2 regions of the Bacillus mojavensis genome follow, and region 2 is predicted to be linked to the other one. Evidence: a T-box and tRNA genes for the amino acid it is inferred to sense, from the RefSeq annotation. Region 2 holds a T-box; the other holds one or more tRNA genes.
The links. A T-box is a leader RNA that pairs with one kind of tRNA and senses whether it is charged. The one in region 2 lies ahead of serS (serine--tRNA ligase), so its partner is inferred to be a tRNA-Ser.

Region 1: it encodes a tRNA-Ser, which carries the amino acid that the T-box ahead of serS (serine--tRNA ligase) is inferred to sense. The anticodon was not compared.

What each region holds. Positions count from the first base shown of each region.
Region 1 is NZ_CP051464.1:522,832-529,829, forward strand. Features, by position in the region: gene sigB (RNA polymerase sigma factor SigB) at 1-654, shown strand, start outside; gene rsbX (phosphoserine phosphatase RsbX) at 654-1,253, shown strand; gene HC660_RS02670 (Tex family protein) at 1,449-3,608, shown strand; gene cmpA (cortex morphogenetic protein CmpA) at 3,618-3,731, opposite strand; gene HC660_RS02680 (SprT family protein) at 3,834-4,286, shown strand; tRNA gene HC660_RS02685 (tRNA-Asn) at 4,409-4,483, shown strand; tRNA gene HC660_RS02690 (tRNA-Ser) at 4,489-4,579, shown strand; tRNA gene HC660_RS02695 (tRNA-Glu) at 4,609-4,680, shown strand; tRNA gene HC660_RS02700 (tRNA-Gln) at 4,693-4,767, shown strand; tRNA gene HC660_RS02705 (tRNA-Lys) at 4,795-4,870, shown strand; tRNA gene HC660_RS02710 (tRNA-Leu) at 4,882-4,963, shown strand; tRNA gene HC660_RS02715 (tRNA-Leu) at 5,042-5,125, shown strand; gene HC660_RS02720 (YvrJ family protein) at 5,367-5,510, opposite strand; gene HC660_RS02725 (N-acetylmuramoyl-L-alanine amidase) at 5,526-6,071, opposite strand; gene HC660_RS02730 (hypothetical protein) at 6,078-6,281, opposite strand; gene HC660_RS02735 (glutaredoxin family protein) at 6,283-6,534, opposite strand; tRNA gene HC660_RS02740 (tRNA-Cys) at 6,564-6,634, opposite strand; gene HC660_RS02745 (sigma-70 family RNA polymerase sigma factor) at 6,830-6,998, shown strand, end outside.
Region 2 is NZ_CP051464.1:17,444-24,441, forward strand. Features, by position in the region: gene dacA (D-alanyl-D-alanine carboxypeptidase) at 1-1,164, shown strand, start outside; gene pdxS (pyridoxal 5'-phosphate synthase lyase subunit PdxS) at 1,361-2,245, shown strand; gene pdxT (pyridoxal 5'-phosphate synthase glutaminase subunit PdxT) at 2,266-2,856, shown strand; T-box leader at 2,909-3,121, shown strand; gene serS (serine--tRNA ligase) at 3,188-4,465, shown strand; tRNA gene HC660_RS00095 (tRNA-Ser) at 4,598-4,690, shown strand; gene dck (deoxyadenosine/deoxycytidine kinase) at 4,805-5,458, opposite strand; gene dgk (deoxyguanosine kinase) at 5,455-6,078, opposite strand; gene HC660_RS00110 (glycoside hydrolase family 18 protein) at 6,177-6,998, opposite strand, start outside.

The sequences.
Region 1 (6,998 bases), 510 kb from region 2:
GCGAAGAAATACTCAAAGGGCAAAAGCTTCCACGAAGATCTCCGCCAAGTCGGCATGATCGGGCTTCTCGGCGCGATAAAGCGCTATGATCCTGTGGTGGGCAAATCGTTTGAAGCTTTTGCGATCCCGACCATCATCGGGGAGATTAAACGTTTCCTCAGAGATAAGACGTGGAGCGTTCATGTTCCGAGACGAATCAAAGAACTGGGGCCGAGAATCAAAATGGCGGTCGATCAGCTGACGACAGAAACACAAAGGTCGCCGAAAGTGGAAGAGATTGCTGAATTCCTCGATGTATCAGAGGAAGAGGTTCTTGAAACCATGGAGATGGGCAAAAGCTATCAAGCCTTGTCTGTTGATCACAGTATTGAAGCAGATGCGGACGGAAGCACAGTTACCATTCTCGATATCGTCGGTTCACAGGAGGATGGATATGAGCGGGTGAACCAGAAAATGATGCTGCAGAGCGTGCTTCATGTCCTGTCAGACCGTGAAAAACAAATTATAGACCTAACGTACATTCAAAACAAAAGTCAAAAAGAAACTGGGGACATTCTCGGTATATCTCAAATGCACGTCTCGCGTCTGCAGCGCAAAGCTGTGAAGAAGCTCAGAGAGGCCTTGATTGAAGATCCCTCCATGGAGTTAATGTAATGATCCAGGTTGAAGAAAACGAGCATATTCAAACCCTTGTATACCAACTGAATAAAGAAGGAAAATCGATTTGCGGTGACAGTTTTTTTATGAAAGCTGATGATCAAGAATTAATTTGTGCGGTAGCTGACGGACTTGGAAGCGGATCGCTTGCCAACGAATCTTCTTCAGCAATCAAAGACTTAGTGGAAAACTATGCGAACGAAGACGTACAAAGCATCATCGAACGCTGTAATCAGGCGATGAAAAACAAAAGAGGGGCTACAGCTTCTGTTTTGAAAATTAACTTTGAACAAAGGCAGTTTACGTACTGCTCCGTCGGAAATGTACAGTTTATTCTGCATTCCCCGTCTGGTGAAAGCTTTTATCCTCTCCCGATTTCAGGCTATTTATCAGGCAAGCCGCAAAAATACAAAACGCACACCGCTACCTATGAAAAGGGTTCTAAGTTCATTATACATACAGATGGACTCAACGTACCCGATATCCGCTCCCACTTAAAAAAAGGCCAATCGGTAGAAGAAATATCAAATTCGCTGAAAATGTATACGACATCTAGAAGAGACGATCTGACATATATTCTTGGACTGCTGTCCTAGGAATGTAGAAAAAAGAAGCTGGGAAAGCCGGCTTCTTTTTTTGTAGCTGGCTATTAATAAGCCACTTACGGAACTTTATGAGCGGCGGTTTACAGAAACTTTTAGAAATGAATACATCAGCTGTCTTTTTTTATGTGTTTTTTTCTGTTTTTGATACACTAGAGAAAGAACGACAAAATTGGAGGCTATGGTTACATGGAAACGTCAGCCCTTTTGAAACAGCAAATTGCGAAAGAAATAGGTTTATCACAAAAACATGTTGAAAGCGTCATCCGCCTTCTTGAGGACGGCAACACAGTTCCGTTCATCGCCAGATATCGAAAAGAGCAGACGGGTTCAATGGACGAGGTTCAGATTCAGACCATTTCTGAACGATGGCAATACATACAAAACCTGAATCAGCGAAAAGAAGAAGTGATCAGGTTAATCGCTGAGCAGGATAAACTAACAGATGAATTAAAACGCAAAATTGACCAATCCGTAAAACTTCAGGAAGTAGAAGACCTCTACCGTCCGTATAAACAAAAGCGCAAAACGAAAGCGACAGTCGCCAAAAGCAAAGGTCTTGAGCCGCTTGCCGACTATATCATGACCCTTCCGCAAGATGACCGCCTTGCAGAAACAGCAGACCAATATATCAGCGAAGAAAAAGAAGTGTTCACCAGAGAAGAAGCCATTGAAGGCGCCAAGCATATTATTGCGGAACAAATCTCGGACGAACCGAATTTCAGAAAATGGATTCGCCAGGAAACCTTTAAAAAAGGAACGATCAAGTCAGCTGCCGGAAAATCAGCAGACACAGATGAAAAAAACGTGTACGAAATGTACTACGAGTATGAAGAACCAATCGCAAAGGTCGTTCCGCACAGAGTGCTTGCCATGAATCGCGGCGAAAAAGAAGACATTTTAAAGGTGTCTATCGAACCGCCAGCAGATCACATTAAGGCTTATTTAGAAAAACAAATCATCAAAAACCGTTCAACGTCTGTAAAAGACATTTTGCAGGAAACGATTGAAGACAGCTACAAAAGACTGATTCAGCCGGCCATTGAACGTGAAATCAGAAAAGAGCTGTCAGAAAAAGCAGATGAACAGGCGATTCATATTTTTTCTGAGAACCTCAGAAAGCTTCTCCTTCAGCCGCCGATGAAAGGCAAGACGGTTCTCGGTGTAGATCCGGCTTTTCGAACAGGCTGTAAGCTGGCAGTGTCAGATGAAACCGGGAAAGTCTTAAAAATTGATGTGATTTACCCACATGCACCTGTCAAAAAAACGAAGGAAGCTCATGAGAAAGTGAAAGCGATTCTTGAAAAGTATCAAGTGGAAATGGTGGCGATTGGAAACGGCACAGCCTCCAGGGAGACAGAGCAATTCATTGTGAATGTGCTGAAGGACACGCCGCGTGATATTTATTATGTGATTGTCAATGAAGCGGGGGCAAGCGTATATTCGGCTTCTGAGCTTGCCAGAGAAGAATTCCCTGAGCTTCAGGTCGAGGAACGCAGTGCAGTATCCATCGCACGGAGACTTCAAGACCCGCTTGCGGAACTCGTCAAAATTGATCCGAAATCTGTAGGTGTCGGACAGTATCAGCATGACGTCAGCCAAAAACGCTTAAATGAATCCCTGCGTTTTGTCGTTGAGACAGTCGTAAACCAGGTAGGAGTAAATGTCAACACAGCTTCCGCGGCGCTGCTTCAGTATGTAGCGGGATTATCAAAGTCCGTAGCGGGCAACATTGTCAAAAAGCGGGAAGAGCTCGGTAAATTTTCGAATCGAAAAGAACTGAAAGACATTCCAAGGCTCGGCGCGAAAACCTATGAACAATGTATCGGCTTTTTAAGAGTGCAGGAAGGGACAGAGCCTTTGGACAGAACAGGAATCCACCCGGAAAGCTATAAAGAAACAAAAACGCTTTTGAAAAAGCTCGGTGTTTCAACAGAGCAAATCGGCACGGCGGAATTGAAGGACAAAATCAACAAACTGGAGCTTTCTGAAACAGCAAAAGAACTGGGAATCGGTGAAATTACGCTGAAGGACATATGTGAACAGCTGACAAGACCTGAACGTGATCCGCGTGATGAGGTGCCTAAGCCTCTGCTGAAAACAGACGTCCTTCAGCTGGAGGATCTGAAAGAAGGAATGGAGCTGCAGGGCACCGTGCGCAATGTAGTGGACTTCGGAGCGTTTGTTGATATTGGAGTCAAACAGGACGGGCTTGTGCACATTTCAAAACTCAGCAATCAATTCGTCAAGCATCCGCTTGATGTTGTATCCGTCGGTGACATCGTGACGGTTTGGGTTGACGGTGTCGATGTGCAAAAAGGCAGAGTATCACTGTCTATGGTAAAATAAAAGCACTGCTTACGAGCAGTGTTTTTTCCTATAGAAATACCAGCATTGATTCAGCAGTTTAATTTGATAATTATCTTTTTCAAGGAACGCTTTTTGCATCTGTTTTTTCAGCCAATTTGGCATAGGCTCATTCCTCCTCAGCTTTGATATAAGAGGGGCGGTGATTACCCTATTGTATGCGAACAGTGAATTGTCCCGTTCAATGTTTTTTTAGTGAGGTGCACCATGGATAACAAAGATTTGCAAAAGCTTACAGAGGATATTTCCAACACATTTTTCAAAAAGCCGTTTCGACATCAGGCTGTTTTCAACGACAAACTTAAAACGACCGGCGGAAGATACCTGTTAACCTCTCATAACATCGAATTGAACAGAAAATATTTGATTGAGCACGGCAGAGAGGAACTGATCGGCATTATCAAGCATGAGCTGTGCCATTATCACCTTCACCTTGAAGGAAAAGGATACAAGCACAGGGACAGAGATTTCAGAACGCTTCTCCAGCAAGTCAATGCGCCCCGCTTCTGTACGCCTCTAAAGAAAAAAACAGAAAGCAAAAAAACATATAGGTATATATGTACGGCTTGCGGCCAACAGTATATAAAGAGACGCGCCATGAATCCTGACAGATACAGATGCGGAAAATGCCGCGGGAAAATAAAAAGAATTTTTTCGTAAAAAAGGTTGACGAAACTGGCAAGCCTATGTTACATTATAAAAGTCGTCACGAGAGATAAATAAAAAACATTTCCTCTTGACTCTGAATGACAAGCCTGATATAATGAATCTTGTCTCATTATTCCACAGTAGCTCAGTGGTAGAGCTATCGGCTGTTAACCGATCGGTCGCAGGTTCGAATCCTGCCTGTGGAGCCATATTTGGAGAAGTACTCAAGTGGCTGAAGAGGCGCCCCTGCTAAGGGTGTAGGTCGCGTAAGCGGCGCGAGGGTTCAAATCCCTCCTTCTCCGCCATAAGATTGCGATATAAGTTCTCAACCATCGGCCCGTTGGTCAAGCGGTTAAGACACCGCCCTTTCACGGCGGTAACACGGGTTCGAATCCCGTACGGGTCATTCCATTTTCGTTGGGCTATAGCCAAGCGGTAAGGCAACGGACTTTGACTCCGTCATGCGTTGGTTCGAATCCAGCTAGCCCAGCCATTTTTATTTTTTGAAATTAAATAGTAAGAGCCATTAGCTCAGTTGGTAGAGCATCTGACTTTTAATCAGAGGGTCGAAGGTTCGAGTCCTTCATGGCTCACCATTTGTCTTTTTGCGGGTGTGGCGGAATTGGCAGACGCGCTAGACTTAGGATCTAGTGTCTTACGACGTGGGGGTTCGAGTCCCTTCACCCGCACTTTATTTTACAAAGTGCACGCAAATTGGTTTTACTAGGTTAAGAGCCTGAAAACCAGCACAACATTTTAATAGTCACGCGGTCGTGGCGGAATGGCAGACGCGCTAGGTTGAGGGCCTAGTGGGTGAATAACCCGTGGAGGTTCAAGTCCTCTCGGCCGCATCCCAATAATACCAAGGGTTTAACCGCATTTGGTATTATTTTCTTATGTGGAAAATAAGGCTATGGAAGAAGACTTACTCACCAAAACTCACCAGTTACTTAAAGTAAGTTGGTATTGCGGTGTGTGTTTCCTAGGGGAATTATTCATATAAACGTATAGTACTTTAATATATCCGAAAAAAAACCAGTTCTTTGAAATGTTAGCCGCCACAGTAAGCATTTCCCGAACTGGTTTTCTTAATTATTTTTTGTTTTTGAGTTCAATAATTGCTTCCGTCAATGCATCTAATTTGCTCTCTAGCCGTGTTAGTAAATAAACAGCAACTAATATAGGAAAACCAAAATTTCCAATGATAGCAATAAGCGTTTCAGTAGATAAATTCAAGCAACTCCCTCCTTTTTAAAGGTTAGTTGCGATACTGGCAATACTATTAGCCATTGTTTGGCTCAATTCTTCAATAAATGTCGGTTTCTTTAAAAGAGACGCGTCTTTTTTGGAATCTAAAAAAAGATTCTCCAACAAAATAGCTGGCATTTTAGTTTGCCTCAAAACCGCAAAATTTGCTTCACGTTGTCCTCTATCAGTCATACCCTGCAGTTTTAAAAAGTTTATAATATCTTTATGCATCTCTTGTTGGATTTGTCCTGTGATAGTATTCTTTAGACCAGGATAGATGTATGATTCAAATCCTGTTCCCCCACCTGCATTATGATGAAGAGAAACAAAGAGGTTACTATTTAGTTTGTTTGCAATCTGTGATCGTTTATTTAAAGACACAAATTCATCAGTATTTCGAGTTAGATGAACTATCACGCTCTGCTTTGTTTTTAGATGTTGTTCTACTTTTAATACTAAGTCCAAAGTTAAATTTTTCTCAATCAAACCATTGCCTGTTGCCCCACTATCGTTACCTCCATGACCCGCATCTAAAACTATATTAGGCATTCAAAGTCACTCCTCATCAGAACACAACTTCAGACCATACTTTTTCTCTAATAACCTATTTATTTCTTTCAAATGTTTACTGTAACAGAGCACAATATCTTGATACATCTCTTTTTCTTCAATATTGCATGAGTTTAACTTTTGAGCAACTAACAATAAATCTTTTTTCAATTGATAATACTGATTCAGTGAATTATCAAATTGTTTCATTTTAATCCCCCAATAGAAGACTCTCTAATTTATTAACATTAAATCCTGCAACAGTAATCTCTTTTGGCTCTCTTTCAAAAGTAATAATGGTAAAGGGTACCCCTAAAACCTTTCTTTCTAATAGTTCTCGTTTGTGTTTTTCAACTTCTACTTTTTTTTCTAGGTATTCAATAGAATGTTTATCTAACCATTCTTTTTGTTTCTTGCAAAAAATGCAATTAGCAGCTGTAAAAACAATAATATTTGGTTTCATTAATATTCACCTTCCTAAATTGAAATTAAAGGCAGCAATCGGATTCGAACCGATGATAAAGGTTTTGCAGACCTTTGCCTTACCACTTGGCTATACTGCCATTTGTACCAAATAAAGTGAAAAATCCACCATGGATGTAAACGTTCTTTATAAACTTTTAACTATTTCCTAAATTTCTCATGAAAAATTGAAAAAATTTAATCATTGGTTTAAAATAGAACATGCGTTCCCTAATTTTACATAATCGTTTACTTCTTCTAATTTAATTTCACTAAATAGGTAGAGGTGATTTTTCATGAGCAAACAAACATTGTTAAATTTTCAATTTTTGAATGAACCAATAGTTAAAAAATTTCTTACAAACTCTACAAACAAAAAAGTTTTTAAAAAGGCCACCGAACATCCTACTCTACAAAATCAACAGTTATTGGATCAGAGATTCAAAAAGTTTTATAAAAAAGCGC
Region 2 (6,998 bases):
AAAAATGCAGAGGAAAGACTGCCAATTGCAAGTATGACAAAAATGATGACAGAGTATCTGTTATTAGAAGCAATTGATGAAGGCAAAGTAAAATGGGATCAAACCTATACGCCTGATGACTATGTGTATGAGATTTCCCAAGATAACAGTTTATCAAACGTTCCTCTTCGGAAAGACGGAAAATACACAGTAAAAGAACTTTATCAAGCGACAGCAATCTATTCTGCAAATGCGGCTGCGATTGCCATTGCAGAAGTTATTGCAGGCTCTGAAACAAAGTTCGTTGAAAAAATGAATGCAAAAGCAAAAGAACTGGGATTAACAAATTACAAATTTGTTAATGCAACAGGTCTTGAAAACAAGGATCTCCACGGCAAGCAGCCTGAAGGGACAAGCGTAGATGAAGAAAGTGAAGTTTCTGCTAAGGACATGGCTATTCTTGCAGATCACCTGATTACTGACTACCCTGAGATTTTAGAAACTTCCAGCATCTCAAAAATGAAGTTCAGAAAAGGCACAGATGATGAAATGGACATGCCGAACTGGAACTTTATGCTGAAGGGTCTTGTCAGTGAGTATAAAGGTGCAACTGTAGATGGACTGAAAACAGGTTCTACTGACTCTGCGGGTTCATGTTTTACAGGAACAGCTGAAAGAAACGGTATGCGTGTCATCACTGTAGTGTTAAACGCAAAAGGCAACATTCACACTGGCCGTTTCGATGAAACGAAAAAGATGTTTGATTATGCTTTCAATAATTTCTCTATGAAAGAAATTTATGCTGAAGGCGATCAGGTAACAGGCCATAAAACCGTTTCTGTAGATAAAGGTAAAGAGAAAGAAGTAGGCATTGTGACAAGCAAGGCATTTTCTCTTCCTGTCAAAAATGGTGAAGAAAAGAATTACAAAGCAAAAGTCACTTTAAACAAAGACACCTTGACTGCCCCTGTGAAAAAAGGGACGAAGGTTGGGAAACTGACTGCAGAATATACAGGTGATGAAAAGGACTATGGATTCCTTAACAGCAGCCTGGCAGGGGTAGACCTTGTGACAAAAGAAAATGTAGATAAAGCAAACTGGTTTGTTTTAACAATGCGCAGCATCGGCGGATTTTTTGCTGGTATCTGGGGAAGCATTGTTGATACAGTAACTGGCTGGTTTTAATGAATGGAAAGAGCTCTGATTAATGTTAGGGCTCTTTCGCTTAATATACTGAAAAAACCCAATTTTTAATAAAAAATGATTTTCAAAGCCCTAAAAACCGAATAAAATAAGTAATATCCATATGAATTATTGGATTTCTAGGATACAATAAGAAGTAGAAATCATATAACTATACCTTGATTAGGGGGACCAAAAAATGGCTCAAACAGGTACTGAACGAGTAAAACGCGGAATGGCAGAAATGCAAAAAGGCGGCGTCATCATGGACGTCATCAATGCAGAACAAGCGAAGATTGCTGAAGAGGCTGGAGCTGTCGCTGTAATGGCGCTAGAACGTGTACCAGCTGATATTCGTGCGGCTGGAGGAGTTGCCCGTATGGCAGACCCTACTATCGTGGAAGAAGTAATGAATGCAGTATCTATCCCGGTAATGGCAAAAGCGCGTATCGGACATATTGTTGAAGCGCGTGTGCTTGAAGCTATGGGTGTTGACTATATTGATGAAAGTGAAGTTCTGACTCCGGCTGACGAAGAATTTCATTTAAATAAAAATGAATACACAGTTCCTTTCGTCTGCGGCTGCCGTGATCTTGGTGAAGCAACACGCCGTATTGCTGAAGGCGCTTCTATGCTTCGTACGAAAGGCGAGCCTGGAACAGGCAACATTGTTGAGGCTGTTCGCCATATGCGCAAGGTAAACGCTCAAGTACGCAAAGTGGTTGCAATGAGCGATGATGAGCTAATGACTGAAGCGAAAAATTTGGGAGCGCCTTATGAGCTGCTTCAACAAATTAAAAGAGACGGTAAACTTCCTGTCGTTAACTTTGCGGCTGGCGGCGTAGCGACTCCTGCAGATGCGGCACTTATGATGCAGCTTGGCGCTGACGGTGTATTTGTTGGTTCTGGTATCTTCAAATCAGACAATCCTGCAAAATTTGCAAAAGCAATTGTGGAAGCAACAACTCACTTCACTGATTATAAATTGATTGCAGAGCTTTCAAAAGAGCTTGGAACTGCAATGAAAGGGATTGAAATCTCAAATTTACTTCCAGAACAGCGTATGCAAGAACGCGGCTGGTAAGAATATAGGAGAGCTGCGACATGTTAACAATAGGTGTACTAGGACTTCAAGGAGCAGTCAGAGAGCATATCCATGCAATTGAAGCATGCGGTGCAGCTGGACTTGTTATTAAACGCCCAGAGCAGCTAAACGAAATCGATGGTTTAATTTTGCCGGGCGGAGAAAGCACGACAATGCGCCGTTTAATTGATACGTATCAATTCATGGAGCCATTGCGTGAGTTTGCTGCTCAGGGAAAACCGATGTTTGGGACATGTGCCGGGTTAATTATATTGGCAAAAGAAATTGCCGGTTCAGATAACGCTCATTTAGGTTTGCTGAATGTAGTTGTTGAACGGAATTCGTTTGGCCGGCAGGTCGATAGCTTTGAGGCTGATTTAACCATTAAAGGGCTGGACGAACCTTTTACTGGCGTATTCATCCGTGCGCCGCATATCTTGGAAGCCGGTGAAAATGTTGAAGTGATTTCTGAGCATAACGGACGCATTGTTGCGGCTAAACAGGATAATTTCTTGGGCTGTTCGTTCCATCCGGAGCTGACAGAGGATCATCGGGTGACAAAGCTGTTCGTTCAAATGGTTGAGGAATACAAGCAAAAAGCCCTTGTATAAAACAGTTGAAAGCTGTGGAAACTTATAGTACATTATAAACACAAATAAAGATCGAAAAGCGTTGATAGGAACTAGTAGGAAGCCTCTCTTTCTAAGAGAGCCGATGGTTGGTGCGAATCGGTGAAAGATGCTGTCTGAATCCATCCTTGAGCGAAATGCTGAATGAAGTAGGCGTTTACGGGATAACCGTTATGTGTGAAAGCGGAAAACAAGTCTATGGCTTGTTTTCAATCAGGGTGGCAACGCGAGAGCTCTCGTCCCTTTCATGGGGATGAGGGCTCTTTTTATTTTCGATAATTCAATGAATTTAATGAAAAAAGGAGTGTTTCGCATGCTTGATACGAAAATGCTGAGAGCGAATTTTCAAGAAATTAAAGCAAAGCTTGTACACAAAGGCGAAGACTTAACAGATTTTGATAAGTTCGAGGAGCTTGATGATAAAAGACGAGAGCTTATCGGAAAAGTAGAAGAGCTAAAAGGAAAACGGAATGAAGTATCCCAGCAGGTAGCTGTTTTAAAACGCGAGAAAAAAGACGCGGATCATATCATTAAAGAAATGCGTGAAGTCGGCGAGGAAATTAAAAAACTTGATGAAGAATTAAGAACAGTGGAATCTGCCCTTGAAACCATTCTTCTCTCAATCCCGAATATTCCTCACGAATCAGTGCCAGTCGGTGAAACAGAAGATGATAACGTGGAAATCCGGAAATGGGGCGAAACACCTTCATTTGCATACGAGCCAAAACCGCATTGGGATATTGCTGATGAGCTTGGCATTCTTGATTTTGAACGTGCTGCGAAGGTGACAGGCAGCCGCTTCGTGTTTTATAAAGGCTTAGGTGCTCGCTTGGAGCGTGCGCTTTATAATTTTATGCTAGACCTTCATGTGGATGAGTATAACTATACTGAGGTCATCCCGCCTTATATGGTAAACCGCGCAAGCATGACGGGAACAGGCCAGCTTCCAAAGTTCGAAGAGGATGCGTTTAAGATCAGAGAAGAGGATTACTTCTTGATTCCGACTGCTGAAGTGCCGATCACAAACATGCATCGGGATGAAATTCTGTCAGGAGACAGCCTGCCGATTAATTATGCGGCATTCAGTGCCTGCTTCCGCTCAGAAGCTGGTTCAGCAGGGCGCGATACACGGGGATTAATCCGTCAGCACCAGTTTAATAAAGTGGAGCTTGTGAAGTTTGTAAAGCCGGAAGATTCTTATGATGAGTTAGAAAAGCTCACAAACCAAGCTGAGCGTGTGCTTCAGCTGTTGGAACTCCCATACCGTGTAATGAGCATGTGTACGGGTGATTTAGGATTTACAGCTGCGAAAAAATACGATATAGAAGTATGGATTCCGAGCCAAGACACTTATCGTGAAATTTCTTCTTGCAGCAACTTCGAAGCGTTCCAAGCCAGACGTGCGAACATTCGTTTCAGACGTGAAGCGAAAGGCAAACCAGAGCATGTACACACATTGAACGGCTCAGGTCTGGCAGTCGGAAGAACAGTTGCTGCTATTTTAGAAAATTATCAGCAGGAAGACGGAAGCGTCATTATACCAAAAGTGCTTCGCCCTTATATGGGAAATAGAGAAGTCATCAAAGCGTAATGCTGAAAAGGTGTGCCTGATAAGGCACGCCTTTTCGCTATTTAAATTGAACATTTTTATAAAAACAAAAAAAGTTTTTAAAAATGCTTGACCATCACAGAACATTCATGATATAGTAAGTCTTGTCGATACGGAGGAATACCCAAGTCCGGCTGAAGGGATCGGTCTTGAAAACCGACAGGGGTGTCAAAGCCCGCGGGGGTTCGAATCCCTCTTCCTCCGCCATATTGATTTTAATTCTAATGAAACTCAAGCATATATTGGAGATTGTTTTGTCCGTTGCACCGTTTGCAACGGATTTTTTAATATCATAAAAAAGTGAATCTCAGGTCATGAGATTCACTTTTTTTTCGTTTCATGAATGACAGTTGCAATTTGATCAACAATGTTCTCGATAGAACTTTCATCATTCTTCAGATCATAATCCTCAATACGGATTTTCAGGACAGGACAGGCGTTAAAACCGCTGATCCAGTTTTCGTAACGTGTGTGCATTTCTTCCCAATAAGACCGGTCTGTTTGAAGCTCCATTTCACGTCCGCGTTCCTCAATCCGGGTTAATATGTTTTCCAGATCGCCTTCTAAGTAGATCAGCACATCAGGATGCGGGAAATACGGTGTCATGACCATTGCTTCAAACAGGCTTGTATACGTTTTATAATCAATCTTTGACATCGTCCCTTTGTCAGCGTGCATTTTTGCAAAAATCCCAGTATCCTCATAAATAGAACGATCCTGTACAAACCCTCCGCCAGCTTCAAAAATATTTTTCTGTTCTTTGAACCGTTCAGCTAAGAAATAGATTTGCAGATGGAAGCTCCAGCGTTCAAAATCATGATAGAATTTTTCTAAGTAGGGGTTATGATCGACTTCTTCAAGAGAGGTTTTAAAGCCAAGCCGTTTAGCCAATGCTCTTGTTAAAGTTGATTTACCGACACCTACTGTTCCTGCTACTGTAATGATTGAATTCTTAGGGATATGATGTTCTTTCATTTTATAAGCTCCTTTACATGGGCGGCAATACGTTCAAAATCGCTCTTATTCAAAACGAAATCCTTTGAATCGCCATCTATTGTTAACACCGTAAGACCTGGATCTGCATCCTGCAGCTGCTTGATGGCGATGTCATAATCTGCGATCAGCTGTTCCAAATAGCTGGTTTCAATTTTTTTCTCAAAGGGGCGCCCGCGTTTTTCAATGCGGTGTAACAATGTTGGCAGACTTGCCTTTATGTAAATGATGACATTTGGCTTTGGAAGATCATCGGTAAGAAGATGATAAATCTTTCTGTATTTGTTGAGCTGCTGTTCAGACAGCGTTCGTTCCGCAAAAATCACATTTTTATAAATGTGATAATCAGCTATTACAGGCTGTCCTTCGTTTAAAAAGTGAAGGCTGGTATCCTCAAGCTGTTTGTATCTGTGACAAAGAAAAAACATCTCAAGCTGGAAGCTCCATTCCTCTATATTGTCATAAAACTTATCAAGGTATGGGTTATCCTCAACAATCTCACTGATCATAGGGAATCCAAGCTCTTGTGAAAGCATCGTCGCGAGCGTTGTTTTTCCTGCCCCGATAGGACCTTCAACTGCGATAAAAGGGGCTGTATTCATTGGAATCCTCCTTATTTCTAAAAAACGTCCGTCAATTGCTGACCTTCATATTGTATCACAACCCTTGGATTCCCCTATGAAAAAAAGACGTTTCCAAATTAACGGAACGTCTTTTTGACAACTTGAAATTGATCAGAAAGCAGCAGCCAGTTTTGAGGAAAGGAAAGTCCCAGCTTCCAATAACTAATGCCTCTTAAATTCAGCTCTTTAATCAGATTGAATTTGGCTTGGATCGATCGGGCATCCTCAAACCATACCTCATGCCTTCTGTTTTCTGCATCAGTATAGCGAAAGAAAGGGGCTTGAGCGGTTTCGTCATACTGGATGTCGGCATTGTTTTGATCAGCTATGACAATGGCTTGCTGAGGGCTTATCGCTCTTGCCGGATTTCCTCCTGCTGTATAAGGCAGTGTCCAGTCATACCCATATAAATTCTGTCCCATAACAATTTTATTCGCAGGCATTTCTGTCAAAGCATATTCTATGACGTCTCGAACAGGCCCAATTGGAGAAACAGCTTGAGCTGGCCCGCCGCTATAGCCCCATTCATATGTCATGAGGACAACAAAGTCGACAATTTGGCCATGGGCCCTGTAATCATGAGCTTCGTACCATCTCCCCTGCTGTGTTGCGCTTGTTTTAGGGGCAAGCGCCGTAGAAATTTCTAAGCCTTCTCGATGGAAAAGATCCCTTGCCTCGCGGAGAAATTGATTATATGCCTCTCTATCCTGGGGCCGTAAGTATTCAAAGTCAAAATGAATAGCACGGAAGCCATATCTTCTGGCATTCTCGACTATTTCATTCAAAAGTCTTCTTTTCACAGTATTGTCGTTCAAAAGGATCCGGCCGAGCTCATCGCTGAATGCCTGGTTTTCTAGGTTTGTTATAATCATCATCATTGTCGTGTCTTGATTCTCTGC